Regions from separate parts of the Streptomyces sp. NTD107 genome, predicted to be linked through region 2. Evidence: riboswitches for the same ligand, from Rfam matches in the RefSeq annotation. Region 2 holds a riboswitch; the other holds the start of a gene.

Region 1 (15,306 bases), on a different contig from region 2:
TCCGGCCGGTCTCGCCGGGGCCGAAGGCGTGCTCCAGGGCGTTCTGGAGAATCTCGGTGAGCACCATGGACAGCGGGGTGGCGGTCTCGGCGTCCAGAATGCCGAACCGGCCCTTGCGGCGGCCGGTGACCCGGCCGTCCGGGGAGAGTTCGGCGACCATGGTGATCACCCGGTCGGCGATCTCGTCGAACTCGACCCGCTCGTCCAGGTTCTGGGAGAGCGTCTCGTGCACGATGGCGATGGAGCCGACCCGGCGGACCGCCTCGTCCAGCGCGGCACGGGCGTTCTCGTCGCCGGTGGCGCCGATCCTGCGGGCCTGGAGGCGCAGCAGGGCGGCCACGGTCTGGAGGTTGTTCTTCACCCGGTGGTGGATCTCCCGGATGGTGGCGTCCTTGGTGATCAGCTCGCGCTCGCGGCGGCGCAGTTCGGTCACATCGCGCAGCAGTATGAGCGAACCGATGTGCTCGCCCTTGGGTTTGAGCGGGATGGCGCGCAGCTGGACGACGCAGTCGTTGCCCTCGATCTCGGTCTCCCGGGGGGCGTAGCCGCTGGCCAGCTTCACCAGGGATTCGTCCACCGGGCCGCGGGTGGGGGCGAGTTCGGCGGTGGTGGGGCCCAGCGGCAGGCCGACGAGGTCGGCGGCGAGGCCCAGGCGGTGGTACGCGGAGAGCGCGTTGGGGCTGGCGTACTGGACGACGCCGTCGGCGTCGAGCCGCATGAAGCCGTCGCCGACCCGGGGGGCGCGGTCCATGCCGACCTGCTGGCCGGGGTAGGGGAAGGTGCCGCCGGCGATCATCTGGGCGAGGTCGGAGGCGCTTTGCAGATAGGTGAGTTCGAGGCGGCTGGGGGTGCGGACGGTGAGGAGGTTGGTGTTGCGGGCGATGACGCCCAGGACGCGGCCCTCGCGGCGTACCGGGATGGACTCGACCCGGACCGGGACCTCCTCGCGCCACTCGGGGTCGCCCTCACGGACGATGCGGCCCTCGTCGTGGGCGACGTCGAGCAGCGGGCGCCGGCCGCGCGGCACGAGGTGGCCGACCATGTCGTCCTGGTAGGAGGTGGGGCCGGTGTTGGGGCGCATCTGGGCGACGGAGACATAGCGGGTGCCGTCCCGGGTGGGAAGCCACAGCACCAGGTCCGCGAAGGAGAGGTCCGAGAGCAGCTGCCATTCGGAGACCAGCAGATGCAGCCACTCAAGGTCACGTTCCCCGAGGTCGGTGTGCTGGTGGACGAGGTCGTTCATGGAGGGCACACGGGGGAGCTTACCGGCGGGTGTCCGGATGGCGGGCGCCGCGCACCGCGTGGTGTGCGCCGCATCGATCAAGAAACGTCGTGATACGGGCAGATGGCGGCGGTGGGCGCAGGAAATGCGTTCAGAGCATGGACACCCGCCACCCCTGCGGTCAGAATGGAGCGGACCGCAGCTTCTTTCTGCCTCTGCCTTCCCCGCACAGGAGGGCAGACGCGAGGCCCCGGTGCTCTCTGCCCTGACGGCGCCCGGGTCCGCGATCGCTCCGGGCTGCGGTGCCGGGAGGGTTGAGGGTCCCTCTCAGGCGCCGCGGCCCTGGGTGCGGGAGGGCTCGCCGCGCGGGGCGCCGGCCACCGGCCAGGCGCGCAGGGCGATCGCCGCCACCGCTTCCAGCTCTTCCCTGCTCGCGCCTTCGCACGACTGCTGGCTCATGCCGGTCATCACCCCCTGGACGTAGCGGGCCAGCGCCGCGGCGCCGGCGCCCTCGGGCAGTTCACCGGCGGCGATGCCGTCCTGGATGCGGTGCCGCAGGACGGTCAGGGTCCGCTCGCGGCGCTGCCGCAGCTGGTGGGCGGCCTCCCGTGAGGCGTCGGCGTGGGCGGTGGACATGAGGATCATGCAGCCGGGGGGCCGGCCGGGGCGGGTGTACTCGTCGGCGGCCTCATACAGGACGCGGGCGACGGCGGCGTGGGCGGTGGGCTCCTCGTTCAGGGCCCGGTGGACGAAGCCCTGCCGGTCGACGTAGCAGCGCAGGGCCTCTTCGAAGAGCGTCTTCTTGTCGCCGAACGCCGCGTACAGGCTGGGGGCGCCGATGCCCATCTCGCGGGTGAGATCGGCGATGGAGGTGGCGTCGTAGCCGTGCTCCCAGAAGGAGAGCATGGCGCGTTCCAGTGCGGTGGCCCGGTCAAAGGAACGGGGGCGACCACGCGATCGGGTGACCATGGACGCCATTCTATAGCGAGTGCTTCAAAAATCGTGCTACGTTCCTTTCTGTAGCGACTGCTAGAGAAAGGTGGTGGGCGGCGGATGAGCGCGCTCTCGGGGAAGACGGCACTGGTCACGGGCGGCAGCCGGGGCATCGGGCGGGCGATCGCGGAGCGGCTGGCGCGGGACGGCGCGCGGGTCGCGGTGCACTACGGGCGGGGCGAGGCGGCGGCCAAGGAGACGGTCGCGGCGATCGAGGCGGCGGGCGGCAGCGCGTTCGCCCTGGGCGCCGAGCTGGGCGTGCCGGGTGACGCGGAGGCGCTGTGGGCGGCGTTCGACGCTCAGGCGGACGGAGTGGACATCCTGGTGAACAACGCCGGGATCAATGGCTCGGGCGGTGGGGTCGCGGGCACCGGCACCGAGGAGTTCGACCGGCTGTTCGCGGTCAACACCCGGGCGCCGTTCTTCATCGCCCAACTCGCGCTGTCCCGGCTGCGGGACGGCGGGCGAATCATCAATCTCTCCACCAACCTCACCGCGAGCGCCGCGCGGAAGCCCGGGCTCGTGGCGTACTCGATGACCAAGGGTGCCCTCGACCGGCTGACCCCGGTGCTGGCCAAGGAGCTCGGCCCGCGCGGGATCACGGTCAACGCCATCGCACCGGGCGCGGTGGACACCGATATGAACGCCGGCTGGCTGCGCGGCTCGCAGGAGGCCCGGCGGGCGACGGCGGAGCAGTCCGCGCTCGGGCGGGTGGCGGAGGCCGGCGACATAGCGGACATCGCCGCGTTTCTCGCCTGTGACGACAGCCGCTGGGTCACCGGCCAGTGGATAGAGGCGTCCGGGGGCGCGCTGCTGTAACCCCCGCAGGACGAGGACGAGGACGAGGGCGAGATCGGCTCGGCCGGCAGAGCCCGCCGGTCAACTGGTCTCGGTGACCTTGGCCAGGGCGCGCGGCGCGTCCGGGTCCTGGCCCCGGGCGAGGGTGATCTCGTGGGCGAGCATCTGGAGCGGGATGATCTCCAGGATCGGCTGAAGGTTCTCCGGCACCCCCTCGGTGTGCAGGGCGAAGCCGGCCGAGGCCGCGTCCACTTGTGGTGCGGGCCCGACCACCATCAGATCCGCCCCCCGGTCCCGGAGCCGGTCGAGCACCGGTTGCAGGGCCTGGCCGCCCTTGCCGTCGGTGACGATGGCGATCACCGGGGAAATGTTGTCGACCATGGCCAGTGGGCCGTGCAGCAGATCCGCCCCCGAGTAGGACAGGGCCGGGATGTAGCTGGTCTCCATCAGTTTCAGCGCGGCTTCCTTGGCCGTGGGATAGCCGTAGCCACGGGAGGTGAGCACCATGCGCTCGGCGAAGCGGTAGCGGGCGGCGAGGGTGGTGATCTCCGGGCGGCGCCGGAGGATCCGCTCGGCGAGTTCGGGCAGCGGGGCGGCGGCCGGCGCCCCGTCCGTCTCCCGCAGCCCCTGCACCAGGAGATACAGCGCCAGCAGTTCGGCGGTGTAGGTCTTGGTGGCCGGCAGGGCCTGTTCGGGCCCGGCCAGCACATCGAGGTGGAACTCGGAGGCGGCGGCCAGTGGGGAGGAGGGGTTGTTGGTCACCGCGAGGGTGATCGCCCCGGCCGCGCGGGCGGCCTGGGTGGAGGCGAGCAGATCGGGTGAGCCGCCGGACTGGCTCACCGTGATGACCAGGACATCGCGCAGATCGGGGGTGGCCGCGTAGGCGGTGGTGGTGGACATGGAGGTGAGGCCGCAGGGCATACCAAGATCGATTTCCAGCAGGTACTTGGCGTAGAGCGCGGCATGGTCGGAGGTGCCCCGGGCGGTCAGCAGCACGAACCGGGGGCGGCGGGCGGCGATCGCGCGGGCCGTCTCCCGGACGGCGGGGGCACCCTCGGTCAGCAGGCGGCGCAGCACGGCGGGTTGCTGGGCCATCTCGCCGGCCATGATCCGGCCGGGCCGGTCACCGGTCATGGTCACGGTCCTCCCCCGCCGGTGCACCGGCGATGACCTCGGCGGCGGCCCGGCCGCAGACCCGGGCGGCGCCGTGGGTGGCGATGTGCAGCGCGCCGGCGGGCGCGGAGGCGGGCACCCCCATCTCCACCACGATGGTGTCGGGCCGGGCGGCGAGCAGCGCGGTCAGGGTGTCGGCCATCCACGGGTGCCGATGGGCGTCGCGGACCACGGCGACCACCGGGTGCTCGCCCGCCTCTTCCAGGATGCCGGCGGCGAGGGCGGCCGGTCCGGCGGCCTGCGCCTGGTCGGCGGTGTGATCGGCGGAGCGGGTGCCGGGCAGCAGTTGCTCCAGTTCGGTGGCCACCCCCCACGGGGTGCGGTGGCCCACGGCGATGTTGGCGACAGGATGGAAGGAGGCCACATAGGGCGGCAGGGTCGGCGGGCTGTGCGGAGGGCCGCCCGCCGGGCGGGTGAGCCGCAGGGCACGGCGGGCGGCGGCCAGACCGATGTCCGGCACGGGGCGGCCGGTGCCGGCGTCCGCGGCGGCTCCGGTGACGGCCTCGGTACGGGCCCGGGCGGTCCAGCGGCCCAGGGCGCGGACGCGTTCGGCGGCGTCGTGGAGCCGTTCCTCGGACAGTTCCCCGTCCCGTACCGCCTGGATGATCGCGTCCCGCAGGTGCAGCACCTCCGCCTCGTCGGAGGGGGTGCCGCCCACGCAGATGGCGTCGGCCCCGGCGGCCACCGCCAGGGCGCAGCCGCGGGCCAGGCCGTGCACGGCCTCGATCGCCTTCATCTCGATGGCGTCGGAGTAGATCACCCCGTCGAAGCCGAGGCCGCCCTCCGTCTGCGGGGCGCGCAGCAGACCGTTGAGCACGGTGGGGCTGAGCGTGCCGGGGCGGTCGGGGTCCAGGGCGGGCAGCAGGATGTGGGCGCTCATCACGCAGCGGGTGCCGGCGGCGATGGCGGCCTTGAAGGGGACGAGTTCGCGGGAGTGGAGGGTGTCGAGATCGATGTCGATGCGGGGCAGCGCGAGATGGGAGTCGACGCTGGTGTTGCCGTGGCCGGGGAAGTGTTTGACGCAGGCGGCGACACCGGTGCTCTGGAGTCCTTCGACGAAGGCGACGGTGTGCCGGGCGACCAGGTCGGGGTCCTCGCCGAAGGAGCGCACCCCGATCACCGGGTTGCCGGGGTCGGTGTTGATGTCGGCCGAGGGCGCCCAGTTGACGGTGATGCCGCATTCGGTGAGCCGGTGGCCGATGGCGGTGGCCACCGCGCGGGTGAGGTCGGGGTCATCCGCCGCGCCCAGGGCGTGGTTGCCGGGGAAGGAGGAGCCGCCGATCAGTTCCAGGCGGGTGACATCGCCGGCCTCCTCGTCGGTGGCGACCAGTACCTCGGGGTTGGCGGCGCGCAGCGCCCCGGTGAGGGCGGCCAGTTGTTCGGTGCTGTGCACATTGCGGCCGAACAGGCCGACCCCGGTCATGCCGTTCTCCAGTTGCCGCAGCAGCCAGGCCGGTGCCCGGTCGGTGCCGGCGAAGGTGGGCTGGAGCACGGCCAGGGCGTCCCGGGTGAGGGTGTCGGTGACGCGGTGGGTGGTGGTCATCGGGGTGCTATCCCTTCACGGCACCCGCGGAGAGACCGCCGGTGACCCTTCGCTGGAGGAGGAGAAAGACGATCAGCACGGGGACGGTGAACAGGGAGGAGGCGGCCATGGTGGCGCCCCAGTCATTGCCGAAGTTGGTCTGGAACTGGGTGAGCCACAGCGGCAGGGTGGCCATGTCGGGGGCCTTGTTGAGCACCAGGACCATGGCGTACTCATTCCACGCCATGATGAAGCCGAACAGTGAGGTGGCCATCAGTCCGGGGGCCAGCAGCGGGAAGATGATCCGGAAGAACGCCTGGGTGCGGGTGCAGCCGTCGATGAGGGCGGCTTCCTCCAGCTCCTTGGGCACAGCGGCGATGAAGCCGCGCAGGGTCCAGATGGTGAAGGGCAGCGCCATCACGAAATAGATGACGATCAGGGTGACCAGGCTGTTGAGCGCCTGGGCGTCCCGGGCGTTCAGATACATCACGATGATCAGGATTTCCCAGGGCGCCATCTGGGCCATCATCACCACGAGGACCATGCCGCGCCGGCCGCGGAAGTTCAGCCGGGCGATGGCGAAGCTGGCGGCCAGCGCCACGATCAGGGCCAGCAGCACGGCGGCCAGCGTCACCACGACGCTGTTGCGGACATACGTCCAGAACAGCTCCACGCCGGTGGCGGTGGTGTAGTGCTCGAAGGTCGGGGTGAAGAAGAAGACGGGGTCCTTCACCAGCACCTGGGAGTTGCTCTTGAAGGAGGTGGAGAACATCCAGTACACGGGAAAGAGGAACAGCACGGTCAGCGCGAGGGCCACCGCGTTGAGCCCGGCCCGGTTCAGGCGCTTGGCCCGGCGGGCGCGCGCGGAGGCGGAGACGTCGCTCCGTACGGCGGTGCGCCCCCCGGCCGGGGGCCGCGCGAGGGCCTGGTCGGTGGCGGTCATGGCTGCTGCTCCTTCTCCTGCTTGAGGATCAGGCGGAAGTAGAAGGACAGGGCGATCAGCAGGATGATCAGGGTGAGTACGGAGATGGCCGCCGCCGAGCCGTACTGGTTTTGGCCCATGCCCTCGATGTAGGCCATGACGGGCAGGGTCTCGGACTCCCGGCTGGGTCCGCCGGCGTTCAAGGCGTAGATCTGGGTGAACGCCTTGAAGACCCAGATGATCTCCAGGAAGGTGGTGATGAGGAAGAACGGCCGCATGATCGGGGCGGTGATGGACCAGAAGATCCGCGGGCCCGAGGCGCCGTCCATCCGGGCCGCCTCGTAGATCTCACCGCTGATGGTGGTGAGTCCGGCGTACAGGTTGAGTGCCACGAAGGGCACCGAGGCCCACACGATCAGCACGGTGACGATCGACAGGGTGGAGAAGCCGGTGGCGAACCAGTTGTGCTGTTCGTAGCCGGAGAAGCCCAGGGTGCGCATCACCCAGTTGGCCACCCCGAACTGGGTGTCGAACAGCCAGCGGAAGACCGTGGTGGTGGCGATCACCGGCATGGCCCAGGCGAACACCAGGGCGATCGACAGGGTCAGCCGCATGCGCTTGCCGAGCTTGTTCAGCAGCAGCCCGATGAGGGTGCCGATCACCATGATCAGCACCACGTTGGCGGCCATGAAGACGAAGGTGCGGACCAGGGAGGCCCAGAAGCGTTCGTCCTCCAGCACCCGCCGGTAGTTGTCCAGCCCCGTCCACTCGGTGGTGTGGGAGATCAGCTGGCGGCGGCCGAACGCCTGGAAGGAGATGAGGAGGTTGCGCACCAGGGCGTAGCCGAGGATGCCCACGATCGCCAGCACGGCGGGCGTGATCAGCAGATACGGCAGCCAGCCGCCGGGCGGCGCGAACCGGCGGCCGGGCCGGGCGGCCCGGCCGGCGGTAGCCGCCGCCGGGCCGGAGCCGGGTCCCTCGGTGTCCACGGTCAACATGCGTGTCGTTCCTCATCCTTCGCCGGGGGGCAGCCGCCGCGTGGACTATTCGCGGTTGATGCGGGTGGTGATCTCCGAGTCGGCCGCCTGGGCGGCGGAGGCGTAGTCCTCACCGTTGAGCGACTTGGTCATCATTTCCTTGATCGGATTGGGGACGGTCTCGACGTTGGCCCATCCGGTGGTAAGTGGCGGCAGGAAGCCGACATCGGAGGAGGCGACCATGGCCTCGGCGAAGGAGCCGGCCTCGGGGCTGGCGGTCACATCGGTGCGGTTGGGGACCACGCCGCCACCGTTGGCGTCCACGAACTTCTGTGCCCATTCCTGGGAGGTGGCCAGCGACAGCCACTCCTGGGCCAGCTCCGGGTTGCCGGCGCGCTGATTGATCGCCAGGTTGGAGCCGCCGAGGAAGACATGGCCGAGCTGGTCGGCGGTCTTGCCGGGGACCGGGAAGTAGCCGAAGTCGGCCTCGCCGCCGGCCTCCTCGATGGCGGCGATGGCGCCACCCGCCTCCCAGCCGAGCCCGATCCAGGAGGCCACGTCGCCGCCCGGCACGACATCGGTGGACTGCTGGGGGGTCGCCTCGTCATTGTCGGTGGGCGAGGTGGAGAAGGACTGGAGCTGCCCGTAGAAGTCCATGCCGGCCTGACCGGCCGGGGTGTTGAGGGAGCCCTTCCACTGGTCGCCGTCCTCGGTGGCGAAGGAGCCCCCCTCGTCCGCGATGAAGCCACCCAGCACGTAGTAGCTCTGGCCCGGCAGATAGATGGGCTGGGCGTCGGTGTTGTCGCGGATGGTCTCCAGGGCGGTGATCCACTCGTCCCGGGTGGTGGGCACCTGTGCGCCGGCCTCGTCCCAGATCTTCTTGTCGTAGATGACCACCCGGTTGGCGCCGTACATGGGCACGGCGTACAGGGTGTCGTCGATCTCGGCGGAGGCCATCATGTTGGGGTTCCACGGCTGGTCCTTGAACGAGGACAGCTCGGCCAGACCGCCGGTGTTGGCGTAGCCCACCGTCTGGGTGTTGCCGATCTCGAAGACGTCCACCGTGCCGTCCTCGGAGAGGGCGGTGGTGAGCCGCTCCTGGATGCCGCCCCACTGCTGGATCTGTACATCGACCTTGACGCCGTGTTCGGCCTCGAACGCGTCATTGAGCTCGGTCACCCACGGCTCGGGGGCGGAACCGTCCATCAGCCAAACGGTCAGGGAATCGGACGAGCCGCTTCCGCCGCTCGAACCGCTGCCGTCGTCGCCGGTACCGCAGGCGGCCAGTGCCGCGGTCATCGCCGTCACCGATACGGCGGCCATCAGCGTGCGCTTCACGTGACCCTCCTCGGGGCATCCGCCCCTTGACACCCGTGCCGGGAGCGGTGGTTAGTAGTGAAGGAACAAGAGGTGTAGACCAGTTGCACGGAGCCTGGACTAGACCAAGGAGAGGTGTCAAGAGTCCACAAGCGGGCCCCGTCCGTCCGTTACCGGACCGACACCTGTCCGCCGACGCCGCGCCCGTTCGGGCCGTGCCACGATGTCAGCTGCGAAAAACGGAGGAGCCGGTGACAGCACCGCACCGATACGGGGAAGGACGGTCCATGACGGGCGAAGGGGGCACGGCACCGGCGGCCGGAACCGAGGGCACCGACCGGAACCGTGCCGCGCGGGTGCCCAAGTACTACCGCCTCAAGCGGCATCTGCTGCGGATGACCGAGACCCTGCCGCCCGGCACTCCGGTGCCGCCGGAGCGATCCCTCGCCATTGAGTTCGACACCTCACGCACCACCGTCCGCCAGGCCCTCCAGGAACTCGTCGTCGAGGGCCGCCTCGAACGCATCCAGGGCAAGGGCACCTTCGTCGCCAAACCCAAGGTCTCCCAGGCGCTGCAACTGACCTCCTACACCGAGGACATGCGCGCCCAGGGCCTGGAACCCACCTCCCAGCTGCTGGACATCGGCTACATCAACGCCGACGAACGGCTCTCGCGGCTGCTCGGCCTCCCCGAGGGCGGCCGGGTCCTGCGCATCGAACGGCTGCGGCTGGCCAGCGGCGAGCCGATGGCGCTGGAGACCACCCACCTCTCCCAGGAGCGCTTCCCCGCGCTGCGCCGCTCCCTGGTGCGGTTCACCTCGCTCTACACGGCGCTGGCCGAGGTGTACGGGGTCCATCTGGCCCGGGCGGAGGAGACGATCGAGACCTCGCTGGCCAATCCGTGCGAGGCGGGGCGGCTGGGCACCGATGTCGGGCTGCCGATGCTGATGCTGTCGCGGCACTCGTTCGCCACGGACGGGGAGCCGGTGGAATGGGTGCGCTCCGTGTACCGGGGCGACCGCTACAAGTTCGTGGCCAATCTGGAGCGGCCGGCCCCGGTACCGCCGCCCGCGTCCTGACGCCACCAGGTCATGATCATCACGCGATGAGTCGGTGAAGACGTCCCTCAATCCCGCACCGCCCCATGGTCATCCGGCCGCTCCTGCCCTAGATTCGCCCTCTGTCGGGCGATGACGACCGGCACGGTGGTGCAGGGAGGGTACGACTGTGGTGCGACAACTACGGCAGGCACGACCCCGTACGGTCGTCATCTGGACGCTGGTGTCCGTGGTGGCGGCCTGTGGCTGGGCCATGCTGGCGCTCTCCCGGGGCGAGGAGGTGTCCGCGGCCTGGATGGTGGCGGCGGCGCTCGGCTCGTACGCCATCGGTTATCGCTTCTACTCGCGGTTCATCGCGCACCGGGCGCTGGGCGTCGACAAGCGGCGGGCCACTCCGGCCGAGCGGCTGAACGACGGGCTCGACTATCACCCCACCGACCGGCGGGTGCTGCTGGGCCATCACTTCGCCGGCATCTCGGGCGCCGGCCCGCTGGTGGGCCCGGTACTGGCGGCCCAGATGGGCTATCTGCCGGGCACCATCTGGATCGTGGTCGGGGTCATCTTCGCCGGCGCGGTGCAGGACATGGTGGTGCTGTTCGCCTCCACCCGGCGGGACGGCAAGTCGCTGGGGCAGATCGCGCGGGAGGAGATCGGCCCGGTGGGCGGGGTCGCGGCGGTGATCGCGATCTTCACCATCATGATCATTCTGCTGGCGGTGCTGGCGCTGGTGGTCCTGAACGCGCTCGCCGAATCCGCCTGGGGCACCTTCTCGGTCGGGATGACGATTCCGATCGCGCTGTTCATGGGCTTCTATCTGCGGTATCTGCGGCCGGGAAAGGTCGCCGAGGTGACCGCCATCGGCGTCTCGCTGCTGCTGTTCGTCATCGTGGCCGGCCGCTGGGTGGCGAATTCCTCGCTCGGCGAGACCTTCACGCTGGAGCCGAGCACTCTGGTGATCTGGCTGGCGGTGTACGGATTCGCCGCCTCCGTCGTCCCGGTGTGGCTGCTGCTGGTGCCGCGTGACTATCTGTCGACCTTTATGAAGATCGGCACGATCGGGCTGCTGGCGGCGGCCATTGTGATCACCCTGCCGGGCCTGAAGATGGACGCGGTCACGGACTTCGCGACCAATGGCCAGGGCCCGGTGTTCGCCGGCTCGCTGTTCCCGTTCGTGTTCATCACCATCGCCTGCGGGGCGCTCTCCGGATTCCACGCGCTCATCTCCTCGGGCACCACCCCGAAGATGATTCAGAAAGAGACCCAGGTACGGACCATCGGCTACGGCGCGATGCTGATGGAATCCTCGGTGGCGGTCATGGCGATCACCGCGGCCTGCGTGCTCGATCCGGGCATCTATTTCGCGATGAACGCCCCGCCGGCGGTGATCGGGGACACCGTTCAATCGGCGTCCGAGATCATCACCTCCTGGGGATTCACCATCACCCCGGACCAATTGGCGGCGGCGGCCGAATCGGTGGAGGAAGGCTCACTGCTCTCCAGGACCGGCGGCGCGCCGACCCTGGCGCTCGGCCTGGCCGCGATTCTCGCCGACATTCTCGGCGGCGACGCGATGATGTCCTTCTGGTATCACTTCGCGATCATGTTTGAGGCGCTGTTCATTCTGACCGCGATCGACGCCGGCACCCGGGTGGGCCGCTTCATCCTCCAGGACGCCATCGGCGGCGCGCACCCGAAGCTGGCGAAGTTCCGTTCCACCCACTGGTGGCCGGGGATCTGGATCACCGGCGCGCTGGTGGTGGGGCTGTGGGGCGGTCTGCTGTGGATCGGGGTGCACGATCCGCTGGGCGGCATCAACACGCTCTTCCCGGTCTTCGGCATCGCCAACCAGCTCCTGGCCGCGGTCGCCCTGGCGATCTGTACGGTGCTGCTGGTGAAGGCCGGCCGGGTGCGCTACGCGTGGGTGACCGGGGTGCCGCTGGCGTGGATCTCGGTGGTGACGCTGACCGCCAGCTGGCAGAAGGTGTTCTCCGGGGACCCGACGGTGGGCTTCTGGGCCCGCCGCACCCAGTACCGGGACGGCATCGCGGCCGGTGAACTGCTGCCCGGCGCCAAGAACATGTCCGATATGCAGACCATCGTGAACAACGCCACCATCACCGCGGCCATCACCGGCCTGCTGGCGCTGCTGGTCCTGGTGGTCTTCGCCGACGCCGCCCGGATGATCACCAAGTCGCTGCGCGACCCGGGCTCCGTCACCCTCCAGGAGTCGCCCTTCGTGGAGTCCCGGCTGATCGCCCCGGCCGGACTGATCGCCACCAAGGAGGAGAAGGCCGAACTGGTGGCCGCCGGGCTCGGCCCGGACGGCGGCATCCCGGCACCCAGGGACGGCGAGAGCGGCGACGAGCGCACCCCCCAAGGGGCGCGCGAATGACCGGGGACGGCGGGGCGGCCGGCACCGCCACCGGGACTGCCGGGACTGCCGGGGCTGCCACCGGGACTGCCGGGGTGGCCGTGGTGGCACGCACCGCCGCCCGCCGGGCCGGCCGCTGGCTGCGCTGGTACGTACGAGAGGTCACCGGCGAGAGCGCGTACGACCGCTACACGGCCCGCGCCCGGACCCAGGACCCGGCGGTACGGGTGCTGACCCGGCGCGAGTTCGAGCGGATGCGGATGGACGCCCGCGAGGCCGATCCGCAGGGCGGCGCCCGCTGCTGCTGACTGTCGGAGCCACCCCGCACACTGGGCGGTATGAACATCACGATCAGGGCCGCGGCGGCCGGCGAACTGGTGGCGACCGGTGAGCTGACCGCCGAGGTCTATCTCAGCGGCGGCCTGCTCACCTACGGGGCCGCCGACCCCTACCTGGAGGTGCTGCGGAACACCGCGCACCGGGCCGCCCACGCCCAGTTGCTGGTGGCCGCCGACTCGGACGGCACCCTGCTCGGCTCGGTCACCTATGTGCCGGACGGCGGCGAGTACGCCGATGTCGCCGCCGGGCCCGAGGAGGGCGAGTTCCGGATGCTGGCGGTCCGGGACGAGGCGCGCGGCCGGGGCGTCGGCGAGGCACTGGTGCGGGAGTGTCTGCGTCGGGCGCGCCACACCGGGAAACGGCGTGTCGTCATCTGTAGCCAGTCGCAAATGCACACAGCGCACAGACTCTACGAGCGGCTGGGCTTCGTTCGGGCCCCGGAGCGCGACTGGGAGCCGATACCGGGGATCACTCTTCAGGCGTTCGCATGTGAGCTGTGACCGTAAGTATGACGACGAACACTACATATGGGGGTGCTCGCTTCTCGCGACACTAGATGTATGCTCATGCTCGCTGTCGCCGCAGGGGAATCCGGTGCGATTCCGGAACTGTCCCGCAACGGTATGTGATGGGCTGATTTCGTGCTGTCCATCATGAGTCCGAACACCTGCCGTCAGTATCGAGAACGTCCGGGCCTCGTGGGTTGGGCCGGCGGACGCTGCGCGGTATACGACACGTGGCCCTTTGCCTTACCACACGTATGCCCGCATGCGCCCGTCGTGCGTAACCCCGGAGGTTTCCCTGCGATATGAGGGAGAGCATCGCGTGACCATCGCACCCGTCGCCCCCGCGGAGCCGGCTTCAGCCGAACTGCTGCGCACCGTGAGCGACCTCACCGCCGATCTGCCCGCCGTCGACCCCTCGCGGGTCACCGCGGCCGTGATCCGCGGCCGGCAGGCCGACTCCGACGCGGCCGAACTCCGCTCGCTCGCCATCGAGGCCGCCGCCGGCCTCATCGGCGAGGAGCCCGAGTACTCGCGGCTGGCCGCCCGATTGCTCACCCTCGCCGTGCGCGAGGAAGCCGCCGGGCAGGGCGCGGTCACCTTCTCCGACTCCATCGCCACCGGCCACCGCGAGGGCCTGATCGCCGACAGCACCGCCGAGTTCGTCGCCCTGCACGCGCGGCGGCTGAACGCCCTGGTGGAGCAGGCCATCACCGACGGTGCGGATGACCGGTTCGGCTACTTCGGGCTGCGCACCGTCGAGTCCCGCTATCTGCTGCGCCACCCCATCACCCGCAAGGTGATCGAGACCCCGCAGCACTTCCTGCTGCGGGTCGCCTGCGGACTCGCCGAGGACCGCTCCGAGCGCGCCCTGGAAGAGGTGGCGCGGCTGTACGGGCTGACCAGCTCGCTCGCCTACCTGCCGTCCTCCCCCACCCTGTTCAACTCCGGAACCCGGCACCCGCAGATGTCCTCCTGCTATCTGCTGGACTCCCCGCTGGACGAACTCGACTCCATCTACGAGCGCTACCACCAGGTGGCCCGGCTCTCCAAGCACGCGGGCGGCATCGGCCTGTCCTACTCCCGGATCCGGGCCCGCGGCTCACTCATCCGGGGCACCAACGGCAAGTCCAACGGCATCGTGCCGTTCCTGCGCACCCTGGACTCCTCGGTCGCCGCCGTCAACCAGGGCGGCCGGCGCAAGGGCGCGGCCTGCGTCTACCTGGAGAGCTGGCACGCCGACCTGGAGGAGTTCCTGGAGCTGCGGGACAACACCGGCGAGGAGGCGCGCCGTACCCACAACCTGAACCTGGCGCACTGGATCCCGGACGAGTTCATGCGCCGGGTGGAGGCGGACGCCGAATGGTCGCTGTTCTCGCCCTCCGAGGTGCCCGAACTGGTCGACCTGTGGGGCGAGAAGTTCGACGCCGCCTACCGCAGGGCGGAGGCCGAGGGCCGCGCCGCCAAGACGGTGCCCGCCCGGCAGCTGTACGCGCGGATGATGCGGACCCTGGCGCAGACCGGCAACGGCTGGATGACGTTCAAGGACGCCTCGAACCGTACCGCCAACCAGACGGCGGAGCCCGGCTCGATCGTGCACTCCTCCAACCTGTGCACCGAGATCATCGAGGTGACGGACGACGGCGAGACCGCCGTGTGCAACCTCGGCTCCATCAACCTCGCCGCGCACCTGGGCGCGGACGGTGACATGGACTGGGAGCGGATCGACGCCACCGTGCGCACCGCCGTGACCTTCCTGGACCGGGTGGTGGACATCAACTTCTACCCGACGAAGGAAGCCGCCGCCTCCAACAACCGCTGGCGGCCGGTCGGCCTGGGCCTGATGGGGTTGCAGGACGTCTTCTTCCGGCTGCGGCTGCCGTTCGACTCCCCCGAGGCGAAGGCGCTGTCCACCCGGATCTCCGAGCGGATCATGCTGGCGGCGTACGAGACCTCCGCCGATCTGGCGGAGCGGCACGGCCCGTTCGAGAACTGGGAGAAGACCCGCACGGCGCGCGGGGTGCTGCACCCCGACCACTACGCCGACGCCCAGGTGACCTGGCCGGAGCGCTGGGAGGCGCTGCGGACCCGGATCGCGGGCAGCGGGATGC
Region 2 (15,306 bases):
CCCCGGGCCCGACCTCGCGCGGATAGCCGGCCGCGCCCAGCTCATCGGCCACCCGCATGTGGGAGCGGGCCGCCTCCAGCGAGATCACGTCCGCGTCGAGATCGTCGATCGCCCGCAGGATGTCACCGAACTCGGCGTAGCACATGTGGGTGTGGATCTGGGTGTCGGGCCGCACCCCGGCCGTCGTCAGCCGGAACGCCTCCGTCGCCCACCCCAGATACTCCGCGCGCTCCGCGGCCCGCAGCGGCAGCGTCTCGCGCAGCGCCGGCTCGTCCACCTGGATCACCGACGTACCGGCCGCCTCCAGATCCCGCACCTCGTCGCGCAGCGCCAGCGCCATCTGCCGGGCGGTCTCCGCCCGGGGCTGGTCGTCCCGTACGAAGGACCAGGCCAGCATCGTCACCGGGCCGGTCAGCATGCCCTTTACCGGACGGTCGGTCAGCGACTGCGCGTGCCGCGTCCAGCGCACCGTCATCGGCTCGGGCCGCGCGATGTCCCCGGCCAGGATCGGCGGCCGGACGTACCGGGTGCCGTACGACTGCACCCAGCCGTGCCGGGTGGTCAGCGCCCCGGTCAGCTGCTCGGCGAAGTACTGCACCATGTCGTTGCGTTCCGGCTCACCGTGCACCAGCACATCGAGCCCGGCCCGCTCCTGGAAGCCGATCACCTCCTGGATCTCGGTGGCGATCCGCTCCTCGTACACCGCCTCCCCGATCCGCCCCGCGCGCAGATCGGCGCGCGCGGTGCGCAGTTCGCCGGTCTGCGGGAAGGACCCGATGGTGGTGACCGGCAGCAGCGGCAGCCCCAGCCGGTCGTGCTGGGCGGCGGCCCGCTCGGGGTACGCGGCGGAGCGCCGGGCGTCGGCACCGGTCACGGCGGCGGTACGGGCCCGGACCGCCGGGTTGTGGGCGAGCGGTGAGCCGGCCCGGGAGGCCAGGTCGGCGCGGTTGGCGGCCAGCCGTGCCGTGATCGCGCCGGTGCCCTCGCTCAGGCCGCGCGCCAGGGTGACGATCTCCTCCGTCTTCTGCCGGGCGAACGCCAGCCAGCGGGCGAGCTGCGGATCCAGCTCCCGCTCGGCGGTGGCGTCCAGCGGAACGTGCAGCAGCGAGCAGGAGGCCGCCACATCCACCCGGTCGGCGAGGCCGAGCAGGGTGCCCAAGGTGCTCAGCGAGGCGCCCAGATCGTTGATCCACACATTGCGGCCGTTGACCACCCCGGCCACCAGCCGCTTGCCGGGCAGTCCGCCGGCGGCGGCCAGCTCCGGCAGGTTCGCGGCGGCCGGTCCGGTGAAGTCCAGCGCCAGCCCCTCGACGGGGGCCTTCGCCAGCACCGGTAGCGCCTCGCCGAGCCGGTCGAAGTACGAGGCGACCAGCAGCTGCGGCCGGTCGGTCAGCCCGCCCAGTTCGCGGTACGCGCGGGCGGTGGCGCTCAGTTCGGCGGGGGTGCGGTCGGCGACCAGGGCCGGCTCGTCCAGCTGCACCCACTGCGCGCCGGCCGCCCGCAGCGCGGCCAGCACCTCGGCGTACACCGGCAGCAGCCGGTCCAGCAGCGTGAGCGGCTCGAAGTCGTCGGCCACCCCGGGGGCGGGCTTGGCCAGCAGCAGGAAGGTGAGCGGGCCGACCAGCACCGGGCGCGCGGTGTGGCCCAGCGCCAGCGCCTCCGTCAGCTGCCCCACCTGGGCGGCCGGGTCGGCGCGGAAGACGGTGTCCGGGCCCAGCTCCGGGACGAGATAGTGGTAGTTGGTGTCGAACCACTTCGTCATCTCCAGCGGCGCCACCTCCTGGGTGCCGCGCGCCATGGCGAAGTAGCCGTCCAGCGGATCGGCGGCGACGGCCGCCCGGTGCCGCTCGGGGATCGCGCCGACCATGACGGCGGTGTCCAGGACGTGGTCGTAGTACGAGAAGTCCCCGGTGGGCACCTCGTGGACGCCGGCGTCGGCCAGCCGGCGCCAGTTGTCGCGGCGCAGATCGGCGGCGGTGCGGTGCAGGGCGGCGGCGTCGGCGCGGCCCTTCCAGTACCCCTCGATCGCCCTCTTCAGCTCCCGGTCGGGGCCCTGCCTGGGGACGCCGTACACGGTGGCCCGTGCTGCCGCGGCTGCGGACTGTGCGGTCACGGAACTCTCCTTCGCGAGTGTCATTTCCGTTGTCCGGCGGACCGGTACGGGGGCGCGAAGGGGCGAACGCACGGGCGGGCGGGATGCGCGGGCGGTGAAGGCCCGCGGGCAGCCTGCCGCGTGACGCCGTCCGACCCGCCCTCGAAGGTCACCGGGGCCGCGCGCGGGGTGCGCGCGGGCAGTGGCAGGTCTTCGGACTCGCGGGCGTTTCTCGCCGGATGACGAGGCGTCCTAGTGGCCGTCGCTTCCCAGAGCCGGGAGTCGGCTCCAGTGCGTATGACGGCGGTCGTTCCCGCTCACCGCTGCGGGGCAGTCCCGGATTCCCACCGGGTTCCCTCTTACGACGCGCCTGCCTGGCGGGCAGGGCGAACCAGCTGCGTCAGCCACCCTAAGCGCTCCGGGCGGCCCCCGGGCCACCCGTTCGCATGCCGGACGTGTGGGGCAGGGCGGGCCCGGCCCACGCTCCGCCCGACCGGAGGAAGAGATCTGCGTCACATTGTCGGTGCTGCCGTGTCACACTCCGGGACCCGGTTCTCTCTTAGGGGGGAGCGCGGGAGGAGGAGACATGGTGAGCATCGCTGCGCGGAGACGGCCTGACGGGTCGGTACGTACCTGGTGGTGGGCTCATGGCCCCGCGCTCCGGGACGCGGCGGACCACGGTTCGGGTGCCCCCCGTCGCCGGGCCGGGTGCGCCGCGGTACGCCCCGTCCGCCGTTCGGTTCACCGGGAGGATCCCCCGCCTCCGGTGAGCGAGCGGCGGACGGGGGATCGCGGCGGCGACGGCCGGTCAGTTCTCCCGTGGGGTGTGGTCCAGCGGTGTTTCCATCAGTTCCATGAGTTCGTCGAGGTCGTACTCGGCGCGTCCGGGGCTGCCGTAGCGGGTGAGCTTTCCGCGGCTGGCCCATTTGCGGATGGTGGCCCGGGAGACTCCTACGGCCATGGCGGCGAGGTCCGTGGGGATGAGACGTGGGCCGTGCCGCGAGGGCCGGCTCACCTGTCGCCCCTGGCCGGGTTCGCCGTGGCCGGGCCGCGTCCGCGCCGGCGCAGTTGCCGGGACAGCTGGAGCCATTCGTGCGGCTGCCAGCGGTGGCCGTCGGCGCAGCCGACCTCGGGTACGCCGGGCCCGTCCTCCGTGGGGGTGGAGGTGTTCATGGGGGTCGTGCAGCCCGGGTGGACGCACTGCCCGAGGTTCATGCGCGGCTTGGCCGGCTGGTACGCCGTGCGGCGGGCGCGGTTGGTGACCCGGGAGATCTCCTCGGCGAACTCGGCGGCGGCCGGATGGGTCGTCAGCCAGTCCAGGTGGGCGAGGAGGAAGCAGGTGAGGACTGCCGGCTGGCGCCGGGACGGTCGGGCGGTGGTCCGCTCGTCCACGACCAGCGCGGACCAGGAGGTGAGAAAGCCGAGGATGTCGGCCCTGGCCGAGATGGCTTCCTTGCTCAGGTGTACCCCCGTGTGCCGGCGTCCCCCGCTGATCCGCTGGCCGGTCGGGGCGGGCCGGGAGATTTCGGCGCTCGCTTGGCAGTCAGCGTAGATCTGCGGGAGCTCGATGAGGTTCTTCTTGATTTCTCGACAGCATACAGTGCAAAGGTTGAGCGCTGAGCCCGAACGGTGGTCCAGATGAGTCACCGGCGACTGGCGGCCACATTTTCTTCCCACATGCTGTGTTGTCTTCATTTCGCCACCTTGATGGTCAGTCATGAAGCAGTGCGGATATCTAAGAATCACGCTTGGAACACCCGTAACTGCGGGCTGTATTGATGTCTCAAGGGGTTGCGGGACGTTGTGGATCGGCGCCGCGGAGGCCGATCTCCGTCGGGTCGTACTGATCCTGTCCATCGGCGTCATTGCCGGTGTTATGGATGTCCCATCAGTGTGGGGAAGAGATCGGAACCGGTTGTGCGCGGATCGCGGAGATCCACGGATCGTACTGTCCGGCAACGAGTTCGCGAGTCCATGCGGCGCCGACACCCCCGATTTGCGCGTCTGCCCTGAGATTTGAAGACAATACATACAAACCAAGATGGCGTCCATACCTGTCAGCACGAGGACTTCGACATATGAACCACGGCCGAGATCCCCGGGCAGGAGAACTATTTTTCGAGCGCACTCCCAATCGCCGATGAACCGCACTTTGAGCATTTGCGTTAGAGAACGCAACTGGTTACTCCGGCCGTTTGTGCGGGGCCAGTGACCGCCCGCGGGCCCTCAAGGAGGCGCTGACCGAGGGGCATTGACAGGCTCCGGGGGCGGTGTCACGCTGTCCACGGCGGCAGAGCTGTGCCCGCATCCGGGCAGCACCGCACTCCGGCGAACGGTGGCCCGACAGGGGTTGACACGTTCCGCGCGGCGGTGTCACGCTCTTCCCGCCGCTTTGGTGTGCCCATTTCCGGCCACATCACCGCGAGCCCTCTTCCCCCGGTGCCCCGACGCACCGCCGCTCTCCCCGCACACCCATCGCGCCCCGCGCGGTCCTGCCCTCTTCCGGGCGGGAGCTGGCCCCGTCATGCCAACCGGCGACCCGGGCCCCGCCACGGCGCGCACACCCGTCCCGGCACTTCGCCCGGTGTACCCGGCTCCGGGAACACCGGTCCGATCCTGCCCGGATCGCACACCCCGTGTCAGCAAAGGAGATGTCCGATGCACAGCACATTGATCGTGGCGCGGATGAACCCGGAAGCCCATGGTGACGTAGCCCGGATATTCGGGAAGTTCGACAAAACTCACCTGCCCGAGCTGATGGGCACCACACGGCGCCAGTTGTTCTCCTTCCGCGGCCTCTATTTCCACCTCCAGGACTTCGATTCGGACGACGGCGGAGCCGCTATCGAGAAGGCGGCCACCCACCCGCTGTTCGTCCAGGTCAGCGACGATCTCAAGCCGCACATCGCTGCCTACGACCCGGCGACCTGGCGATCTCCCAAGGACGCCCTGGCCACCCGCTTCTACCAGTGGAACCGGTCCTCGTGATGGCGGGCACCCCGAAGAGAACGGCACTCATGTGACCAGGCGCGTGGTGATCACCGGAATGGGAGTCGTGGCGCCCGGCGGAATCGGTGTCAAGAACTTCTGGTCCCTGCTGAGCGAGGGCAGAACCGCCACCCGGGGCATCTCCATCTTCGACCCCACCCCGTTCCGCTCCCGGGTGGCGGCCGAAGTGGACTTCGACCCGCGGCAGTACGGCCTGGGGCCGCAGGAAATCCGCCGCATGGACCGCGCCGCCCAGTTCGCCGTGGTCTGCGCCGCCGAGGCCCTCGCCGACAGCGGCCTCCAGGACGACACACGAGAACCGCACCGCACCGGCGTGGTCATCGGCAGCGCGGTCGGCGCCACCACCGGACTCGACCGCGAGTACCGCGTCGTCAGCGACGACGGCCGGCTGGAACTCGTCGACCACACCTATGCCGTACCGCATCTGTACGACTGCTTCGTCCCCAGTTCCTTCGCCAGGGAAGTGGCCTGGTCCACCGGAGCCGAAGGGCCGGCAACCGTCGTCTCCACCGGCTGCACCTCCGGCATCGACGCCATGGGGCACGCGGCCGACCTGATCCGCGACGGCAGCGCCGATGTGATGATCGCCGGCGCCACGGACACCCCCATCTCCCCGATCACCGTTGCCTGCTTCGACGCCATCAAGGCGACCACCCCCCGCAACGACGCACCCGAGTGCGCCTCCCGACCCTTCGACCGCTCCCGCAACGGCTTCGTCCTCGGCGAAGGCGCCGCCGTGTTCGTGCTGGAGGAGTACACCCGGGCCAGACGGCGCGGGGGGCGCGTCTACGCGGAGATCGCCGGCTACGCCTCCCGCTGCAACGCCTTCCACATGACCGGCCTGCGCACGGACGGCCGGGAAATGGCCGAGGCGATCCGCAGCGCGCTGGCCGAGGCCCGTACCCCCGCCGAGGCCGTCGACTACATCAACGCGCACGGCTCGGGCACCCGGCAGAACGACCGGCACGAGACCGCGGCCTTCAAACGCAGCCTGGGCGAACACGCCCGCGCCGTCCCCATCAGCTCCATCAAGTCGATGATCGGTCACTCCCTGGGCGCCATCGGCTCCCTGGAGATCGCCGCCTGCGCACTCGCCATGGAACACGGGCTCGTGCCACCCACCGCCAATCTCCACGCCCCCGACCCCGAGTGCGACCTGGACTATGTGCCGCTCACCGCCCGGGAATGGCAGACCGACACCGCCCTGACCGTGGGCAGCGGATTCGGTGGCTTCCAAAGCGCCATGGTGCTGCGGAGAGCGGCATGAACGCGACCGTCGTGACCGGCGTGGGCATCACCGCGCCCAACGGCCTGGGCACGGATGCCTACTGGTCCGCCACCTGCGCCGGCAGCAGCGGCATCGGCCCGCTGAGGCGGTTCGACGCGACCCGCTATCCGTCCCTGCTCGCCGGCGAGGTGCCCGGCTTCCACGCCGCGGACCATCTGCCGGGCCGGCTGCTGCCACAGACCGACCGGATGACTCAGCTCTCCCTCGTCACCACCGGTCTGGCCCTCGACGACGCGGGCGTCGACCCCGGTCAGTGGCCCGACTACGACCTGGGTGTGGTCACCGCGAGCTCGGCCGGCGGCTTCGAATTCGGGCAGAACGAACTGCGCAACCTGTGGAGCAAGGGCGGCCAGTACGTCAGCGCCTACCAGTCGTTCGCCTGGTTCTACGCCGTCAACACCGGCCAGATCTCCATCCGCAACGGACTGCGCGGCCCCGGCGGCGTCCTGGTCTCCGACCAGGCCGGCGGGCTCGATGCCCTCGCCCAGGCCCGGCGGCTGCTGCGCAAGGGCACCCGGGGCGTCGTCTGCGGTGCGGTGGACGGCTCGCTGTGCTCCTGGGGCTGGGTCGCCCAGCTCTCCGGCGGCCGGTTGAGCACCAGCGCCGACCCGGACCGCGCCTACCTTCCCTTCGACCCGGCGGCCGGCGGCCATGTCCCCGGCGAGGGCGGCGCCCTGCTGGTGACGGAGCAGGCCGAATCCGCGCGGCGCCGAGGCGCCCACATCTACGGTGAGATCGCTGGTTACGGGGCGACCATCGACCCCCGGCCCGGCAGCGGACGCCCGCCGGGGTTGCGCCGGGCCATCGAGCTCGCCCTGGCCGACGCGGGGGAACCCCCCCGAACCATCGACGTCGTCTTCGCCGACGCGGCGGCCCTGCCCGGGGCCGACGACGAGGAGGCCCGGGCCATCACCGGGCTGTTCGGCCCGTACGGCGTGCCGGTCACCGCCCCCAAGACCATGACCGGACGGCTGCTGTCCGGCGCCGGCCCCCTCGATGTGGCCGCCGCCCTCCTCACCATCAGGGACAACCGGATTCCGCCGACCATCAACACCGTCCCGGACCCCCGGCACCGGATCGACCTGGTGGTGGACGGGCCAAGGGAGACCGACGTCAACACGGCCCTGGTGCTCGCCCGGGGCGTCGGCGGCTTCAACTCCGCCCTCGTCCTGCGCCGCTTCGGCCGGTCATGGGCCCCGCGGGGCGTCACCACCGCACTGTGCCGGGCACCGGGCCCCCCGTCCTTCCGCACCGGGACGAGTGGGAGCCCACACCCGCGGCCATCTCCGGCACCCCGAACCCGAACCGGGCCCGGGGAGAGAGGGAACCCCATGACCCGCACCACCGATGTCCTCGTGGCCGGCGCCGGCCCGGTGGGACTCGCCCTGGCCGCCGAGCTGCGCCTCGGTGGCGCCACCGTCACCGTCCTGGAGCGGCTCCCCGCCCCCACCACCGAATCCCGGGCCTCCACCCTGCACGCCCGCACCGTCGAACTGCTCGACCGGCGCGGGCTGCTGGACGCGCTGGGGCCCCTGCCCCGGGAACGCATGGGCCATTACGGCGGCCTGCCGATCGACCTCGGCGAGCAGCCCACCCGGTACGCCGGCCTGTGGAAACTTCCGCAGACCCGCCTCGAAGCACGGCTCACCGAGTGGGCCATCGAGCTCGGGGCCGACATCCGGCGCGCCCACGAGGTACGAGGCGTACGCGCCGGCCCCGACCGGGTCGAGGTCGTCGCCGCCACCCCCCGGGGCCCGGCCCGGTTCACCGCGTCCCATCTCGTCGGATGCGACGGTGAGCACAGCACCGTAAGACGGCTCGCCGGCATCCCTTTCCCGGGCACCGCGGCCACCCGCGAGCTACTGCGCGCCGACGTGCACGGCCTCGACATCCCCGACCGCCGCTTCCAGCGCTTGCCCAGGGGCCTGGCCGTGGCCGCCACCCGGGACGGGATCACCCGGGTCATGGTGCACGTCCTGGGACAGTCGCCCCGAACCCGGGAGACCGCGCCGTCCTTCACCGAGATCGCCGCTGCCTGGGCTACGGTCACCGGCGAGGACATCAGCGACGGCACCCCGCTGTGGCGGAACGCGTTCGACGACACCTGCCGCCAGGCCGCGCAGTACCGGCGGGGCCGGATTCTGCTGGCCGGCGATGCCGCCCACCAGCAGCTTCCGGTGGGCGGCATCGCCATCAACCTGGGACTCCAGGACGCGCTGGACCTCGGCCCGAAACTCGCCGCCGAGGTGACCGGACGCGCCCCGGAGGGACTGCTCGACAGCTACGACCGGCAGCGCCGCCCGGCCGGCGCCCGAACCCTGGCACATATCCGGGCGCAGGGCGTACTGCTGCTCGGCGGCCCCGGCACCGAGGACGTGCGGGACCTCATGGCACAGCTGCTCGACCTCCCCCCGGTACGGCAGCGGCTGGGCCGCGTCATCAGCGGCCTGGACAACCCACCGGAGGCCGGCGCCGCGCACGCCGCGCCGGAAGGCGAACGCAACTCCCCGACAGCGCGTACCACCACGGAGAAAGGCGGACCGATGGCCAGCAGGATCAAGGCGACGACCAAGGCTCCCCAGGCACGCCCGGCCCGGCAGTGCGATGTGCTGATTCTGGGCTCGGGCCTGGCCGGTTCGGTGGCGGGCGCCTGTCTTGCCCGCCAGGGGGCGAGCGTGGTGCTGGTGGATGCCGGCCAGCACCCGCGGTTCGCCATCGGCGAGTCGATGACACCGCAGCTCATCGAATGGCTGCACATTCTGCGGGCCCGCTTCGATGTGCCCGAGCTCGGCCATCTGCTCGATGTGAAGGCCGTGACCAAGAACATCGGTCCGCATCACGGGAAGAAGCAGAGCTTCGGATTCATCCGGCAGGTGCCCGGTCAGGAGCCGGATCCGGAAGAGGCGACGATGTTCGTCATTCCGAAGCTGCTCACCGAGGCCAGCCATCTGTTCCGGCAGGAGACGGATCAGTACTACTTCAATGTGGCGGCCCGGTACGGGTGTCTGACGCGGCAGAACTGGCGGGCGAGGGATCTGGACTTCGACGACGACGGGGTGACGGTCACCGGCCAGAACGGCGAGGTCTTCCGGGCGCGCTATCTGATCGATGCGAGCGGGTTCCGCTCCCCGCTGGCGGAGAAGTTCGATCTGCGCGAGCAGCCCGCCCGCTTCAAGCACCACTCGCGCTCGCTGTTCACCCACTACATCGGGATCAAGCCCTTCGACGACGTCTCCCACCACCCGCATGAACTGCGTCCACCGGCACCCTGGCACGGCGGCACCCTGCACCACATGATCGAACGCGGCTGGTTCTGGATCATCCCGTTCGACAATCACAAGGACTCGACGAACCCCATGTGCAGCGTGGGGTTGACCTTCGACGAGCGGGTCTACCCCAAGCCGGCCGACCTGACACCGGAGGAGGAGTTCCAGCACTACCTGGACAAGTATCCGGCCGTGAAGCGCCAGTTCGCCGGTGCCAGGCGGGTACGGGAGTGGGTGTCCACCGACCGGCTCCAGTACTCCTCCAAGCAGTCCATCGGTCCCCGCTGGTGTCTGATGTCGCACGCGGCCGGGTTCATCGACCCGCTGTTCTCGCGCGGCCTGTCCAACACCTTCGAAGTCGTCTACTCGCTGTGCACCCGCATCCTGGACTCCCTCCAGGACGACGACTGGTCGGTGGAGCGGTACGCCTACGTCGAGCAGTTGGAGCGCGGACTGCTCCAGTACAACGACGACCTGGTCAACAGCTCCTTCATCGCCTTCTCGCACTTCCGGCTGTGGAACGCCGTCTTCCGGGTGTGGGGCGGATTCCTCACCCCCGGGGTGATGCGGCTGACCCGGGCCCGCGTCAACTACGAGCTGACCGGGGACGAGAGCCATCTGCGCGACCTCGAAGCGGCCCCCTACCCCGGTCTGTGGTTCGCGGAGAGCACCGCCTTCAAGAAACTGCTCGAACTGACCGCGGAGACCTGCGAGAAGTACGAGGCGGGGCAGATCGACGGGGACAAGGCCGCCGACACGATCTTTGCGGCGCTGGGCGACTGCGAGAGCCTCAACCCGGTCTTCGGCTGGAAGGACCCGGAATCCACCCGCTTCGTCCATCCCGACGCGCCGATGATGGCCCGGTTCATGTACTGGGCCATCCGCGAGGCACCCGCCGGTGAGATGCGCGATCTCGGCCGTGCCATGGCCGGCGGCATCATCCGTGCCGGTCTCAGAGGAAAGAAGCTGCTCTGACACCCGCGCCCCGCCCGGCCCGCACACCCCCGCAACCCCTGACGAGAAAGGGAATATGTCCATGCCCGCAGCCACGACCCCACCACCGGTCGAGCCGGTCGGCGACCCCGCCTCCCAGCTCCGGCATACGGACGCACTGACCTCGTGGTCCACCACCCGGCCCGAGCTGAACGCGAGCCCGCTGCTGAAGGCGTTCGTCCGGTTCAACGTCTATCTCTACTCGAAGCCGCCCTCGAAGCTCCGCCGCTCCGTGAACAAGTTCTTTCTGCGGATGAACATCGCCGTCTACCGGGGCAGCCGTGGCCGGTTCATGGGGAAGTTCGGCGATCTGGAAGCCCTGCTGATCACCACCCTCGGCAGAAGGACGGGGATAGCCCGCACCAATCCCATCGCCTACAAGTATGTGCGCGGACGGTTCCATGTGGTGGCCGTACCCGGGCACTTCGACATCCCCGGCGGCCCCCGGAGCACCCATCCCGCCTGGTACCTCAATCTGACCGCCACCCCGCGCGCCTCCATCCACATCGGCCCCGAACAGATCGAGGTCACCGCCCGGGAACTCACGGGCGGCGAACGGGACACGGCCTGGCGCAACTTCACCGACGCCTATCCGTTCATCGGCGAATTCCAGAACCGGGCCAGCCGGCTCATCCCCGTCATGGAACTGACCCCGGTCGATCTGGAGACCGGGCAGCCCTGATCGCGCAACGATGGAGGACATCCCATGAAGGGAAACGCCCCCGCCGGTCCGCCGCGAACCCACGCGGACCCCCTGGCGGCGCACCGGACCGAAACCATCGACGGACGCCAACTGCGCACGGTCTGCGGACTCTTCGTCACCGGAGTCACCGTGATCACCACCGGCCGTGACGGCCAGGAGGCCGGAACCACCGTCAACTCCTTCACCTCGGTCTCGCTCGACCCGCCCCTGGTCCTGTTCTGTCTGCACAAGAACTCCCGGCTGACCGGCGTGCTGCACGAGAGCGCCGCGTACGTGGTGAACTTCCTCGCCGGCGACCAGGAACAGCTCGCCCGGGACTTCGCCGGCCGGCACACGGCGGCGATCCACGGCGTGCAGCGGAGATCCTCGGCCACCGGGGTGCCGGTGCTCGGCGACGCCCTGGGCTTTCTCTCCTGCCGCCTGGTCGACACCGTCGACGCCGGCGATCACACCATCTTCCTGGGCCGGGTCGTGGAACTCGGTCTCCCCGGCGACCACCAGGACCCCCTCATCTTCTACCGGGGGGTGCTCGGCGCGCTGGAGGAGGAACCCGCCGGCGTTCACCCCATCTTCGACGGCTGAACCGCCGTCGACGCCCACCCACCCACGGCCACACCCCACACCCCACACCCACACCCACGCCCGCGAAGGCAGGACACACCCATGGTCTGCATCAAACACCTGGACCCCTCCACCCCGTTCGAGCAGCAGCTCCGCGAGACGACCGGCCCCATCAGCATGATCGAGACGATCCTCGTCCCGGAGGAGCTGACCGAGCACTTCCTGAAGGTCTGGCAGGACGACGCCGCGTACATGAAGGCTCAGCCCGGCTTCATCTCCACCCAGCTGCACCGGGGCACCGCGGGCAGCCGGCTGCTGGTCAACGTGGCCGTCTGGGAATCGACCCAGGCGCTGCTGGCCGCGTACGCCTCACCCGGGTTCCAGTCGAAGGCCGCCCAGTACTCCGACGACATCGTCGGCTATCCGCACATCTTCGAGCGGATCGCCGTCGAAGGCGTCTGCGTCGCCTGACAACCGCAGCTCACAGGAGCGCACACCCGAGCAGAACAGGAGAGCACCACATGAAGACTCTGACAGGCAGGACCGCGCTGGTCACCGGAGCGAGCCGGGGGATCGGCCGGGGCATCGCCCAGCGGCTGGGCCGGGAGGGCGCCCGGGTCGGGGTGCACTACCGCACCAACGAGACGGCCGCCAAGGAGGTGGTCGCCGAGATCGAACGGCTCGGCGGCACCGCCTTCACCCTCCAGGCCGAACTGGGCGTCGAGGGCGACGCCGAGACCCTGTGGGCGGCCTTCGACCAGCACGCCGACGGCGTGGACATCCTGGTCAACAACGCCGCCGGCGAGCCCGCCGAGAAGGGCATCGCCGCGACCACCCCGCAGGGCTTCGACACCGTCCTCGCCCTCGATCTCAAGGCCCCGTTCTTCGTCATCAAGCACGCCCTGGACCGGATGCGCGACGGCGGGCGGATCGTCAACATCTCCTCGGCCATCACCCAAAGCCCCGGCGACGAACCGGACCTGATCGCGTACACCATGGCCAAGAGCGGTCTGGACGCGGCCACCGCCGCCCTGGCCAAGCAGCTGGCGCCGCGGGGCATCACCGTCAACACCGTGGCACCCGGCTTCGTCGAGACGGAGGCCGCCGCCCGCTTCCTGGCCCATGAGGAGACCCGGCGTTATGTGGCCTCGATGGCCGCGCTGGGCCGGATCGGACAGCCGGACGACATCGCCGCCGCCGTAGCCTTCCTCGTCTCTGACGACGGCCGCTGGGTCACCGGCCACTGGCTGGACGCCTCGGGCGGAACTCTGCTGTGAGCCGGCTCCTGGAAGCAGGGGAACTGCGGCGCGGGGCACGGGCGTTGGCGGACCTGGCCGCGCTGACCACGGGCATGGCGGGGCTCGCCGGCAAGATGAGGCGGGCCCAGGGCTCCAACGATCTTCTGGACCACGCCGATGTCATCGCCGGCTGTACGTCCCTGCTGGTGCTGCTCGTGAGAAGACGCCGGGCGCGCCGGGGAGGCCGCTCCTGACCGGTGCCGCCGGCCGATGTGAGCTGCGTCTCACCCCGATGGCTCGATGTCACATCTCCCGCGCCCGGGCTCTCTTGGGGGCAGCAGTCGAACCGTGAGCGATGCGGACGCGCACGGTGAAGGAGGAATCGTGTTGAAGAAATGGCAGGGAAACCCGTGGGCGATCCTGACGATCCTGTGTCTCGGGTTCTTCATGACATTGCTCGACCTCACCATTGTCAATATCGCCATCCCCGATATGACGGACGATCTGGGCGCCTCACTCGATCAGATTCTGTGGGTCGTCAACGCGTACACCCTCGTCCTGGCCACCCTGATCATCACCGCCGGCCGCCTCGGTGACCTGCGCGGGAAACGGAATCTTTTTCTGGCTGGTGTCACCGTCTTCACCCTGGGGTCGCTCGCCTGTGGCCTCGCCCAGGACCCGGGGCAGCTGATCGCCTTCCGGGCCCTGCAAGGGGTGGGGGCGGCGCTGCTCATGCCGCAGACCCTGGCGATCATCGCCGATGTGTTCCCGCCGGCCAAGCGCGGCGCCGCGCTCGGGATCTGGGGCGCGGTGGCCGGAGTCTCGGGGGCGATCGGCCCCACCCTCGGCGGGCTGCTGGTCACCCACCTGGACTGGCGGTGGATCTTCTACGTGAACGTCCCGATCGGAGCGCTCACCCTGCTGCTGGCCGTGCCGATCATGCCCAAGACCGGGGAGCAGGTCCGGCACAGCTTCGACCCGGTGGGTGTGTTCCTGGTGTCGGCCGCGCTCTTCTGCCTGGCCTTCGGGCTCACCGAGGGCGAACGGTACGAGTGGAACACCGTGATCTGGTCGCTGCTCGCGCTGTCGGCCGTCCTGCTGGCGGCCTTCCTCGCCTACGAGAGGGGACAGCAGAACGACGAACCGCTGCTGCCGTTCTCCCTCTTCAAGGACCGCAACTTCTCCCTGGTCAACTTTGTCGGCTTCGCCGTGTCCTTCGGGGTCATCGGGCTCTTCCTCCCCACGACCATCTATCTCCAGTCGGTCCTGGGATTCAGCGCCGTGAAGACCGGCATGGTCATCCTGCCGCTGGCGATCGGCACCATGATCACCGCCGGGCCGGCCGGAGTGCTGTCCGAGAAGTACGGCGGCAAGTACATCCTGACCGTCGGCCTGCTGGCCTTCGGCAGCGGCATCTCCTGGATCCTGCTGACCGTGGAGACCGACTCCGGATGGGGAACGGTCGCCTGGCCGCTGCTCCTGGTCGGCCTTGGCGCCGGCTGCACCTTCGCCCCCATGGGGTCCGAGGTGATGCGCAATGTGCCCGCACGCCTGACCGGGGCGGCCTCCGGCGTGAACAACGCGCTGCGGCAGGTCGGTTCGGTGCTGGCCGGCGCGGTCATCGGAGCGGTGCTCCAGGCACAGCTCGCCGCCGCACTGCGGGACCACGCCGGCACCACCGCGGCGACGCTGCCCGAGGAGTACCGGGAGGGCTTCGTCGCGGGATTCTCCGACGCCGGCTCCCAGGGCCTGAACGTGGGCACCGACCAGTCCTCGGGGGTGGCGCTCGGGGACGGCGTACCGGAGGAGACCGCCCGTGCCCTCACGGACGCCGCCCACCAGGTCTTCGGCAACGGCTTCGTGGACGCCGTGCCGCCGACCATGCTCGTCTCCGTCGGGGTGCTGCTCGTCGGCGCTCTGGCCTGTCTCGCCCTGCGCGGCGGGGCCAACCCCGGCGGCGCCTCGCACGGCCTGCCCGTGGACGGGGCCGAGCCGCACGCCGAGGACCAACTGCACGTCGGCGCGGCCGGGGAGAGCGCACCGCCCGCCTGACCGCAGGGGACCGCATCGGGGCCGTGACCGGGAGATCCGGTCACGGCCCCGCGCCGTGCGCCCACCGCACCACGACACACCGCACAGCACGACCGACGAATGGA

Evidence for each region. A riboswitch is a leader RNA that binds a small molecule or an ion and turns the genes downstream of it on or off. The one in region 2 is predicted to bind cobalamin.
Region 1: another riboswitch for cobalamin. It lies ahead of AC5WRL_RS09970 (ribonucleoside-diphosphate reductase subunit alpha); the one in region 2 lies ahead of metE (5-methyltetrahydropteroyltriglutamate--homocysteine S-methyltransferase).

What each region holds. Positions count from the first base shown of each region.
Region 1 covers NZ_JCAJZV010000004.1:8,269-23,574, forward strand. Annotated here, with positions in the region: gene AC5WRL_RS09910 (sensor histidine kinase) at 1-1,252, opposite strand, end outside; gene AC5WRL_RS09915 (TetR/AcrR family transcriptional regulator) at 1,550-2,191, opposite strand; gene AC5WRL_RS09920 (SDR family oxidoreductase) at 2,276-3,034, shown strand; gene AC5WRL_RS09925 (SIS domain-containing protein) at 3,095-4,147, opposite strand; gene AC5WRL_RS09930 (glycoside hydrolase family 3 protein) at 4,137-5,729, opposite strand; gene AC5WRL_RS09935 (carbohydrate ABC transporter permease) at 5,737-6,651, opposite strand; gene AC5WRL_RS09940 (carbohydrate ABC transporter permease) at 6,648-7,628, opposite strand; gene AC5WRL_RS09945 (extracellular solute-binding protein) at 7,674-8,945, opposite strand; gene AC5WRL_RS09950 (GntR family transcriptional regulator) at 9,212-10,003, shown strand; gene AC5WRL_RS09955 (carbon starvation CstA family protein) at 10,236-12,374, shown strand; gene AC5WRL_RS09960 (YbdD/YjiX family protein) at 12,371-12,661, shown strand; gene AC5WRL_RS09965 (GNAT family N-acetyltransferase) at 12,692-13,192, shown strand; cobalamin riboswitch at 13,243-13,381, shown strand; gene AC5WRL_RS09970 (ribonucleoside-diphosphate reductase subunit alpha) at 13,461-15,306, shown strand, end outside.
Region 2 covers NZ_JCAJZV010000005.1:318,121-333,426, forward strand. Annotated here, with positions in the region: gene metE (5-methyltetrahydropteroyltriglutamate--homocysteine S-methyltransferase) at 1-2,113, opposite strand, end outside; cobalamin riboswitch at 2,296-2,486, opposite strand; gene AC5WRL_RS13585 (helix-turn-helix domain-containing protein) at 2,901-3,053, opposite strand; gene AC5WRL_RS13590 (hypothetical protein) at 3,104-3,739, opposite strand; gene AC5WRL_RS13595 (TcmI family type II polyketide cyclase) at 4,751-5,080, shown strand; gene AC5WRL_RS13600 (beta-ketoacyl-[acyl-carrier-protein] synthase family protein) at 5,112-6,368, shown strand; partial or broken gene AC5WRL_RS13605 (ketosynthase chain-length factor) at 6,365-7,573, shown strand; partial or broken gene AC5WRL_RS13610 (FAD-dependent monooxygenase) at 7,745-10,630, shown strand; gene AC5WRL_RS13615 (nitroreductase/quinone reductase family protein) at 10,692-11,330, shown strand; gene AC5WRL_RS13620 (flavin reductase family protein) at 11,355-11,933, shown strand; gene AC5WRL_RS13625 (antibiotic biosynthesis monooxygenase family protein) at 12,015-12,383, shown strand; gene AC5WRL_RS13630 (SDR family NAD(P)-dependent oxidoreductase) at 12,434-13,189, shown strand; gene AC5WRL_RS13635 (hypothetical protein) at 13,186-13,404, shown strand; gene AC5WRL_RS13640 (MFS transporter) at 13,535-15,202, shown strand.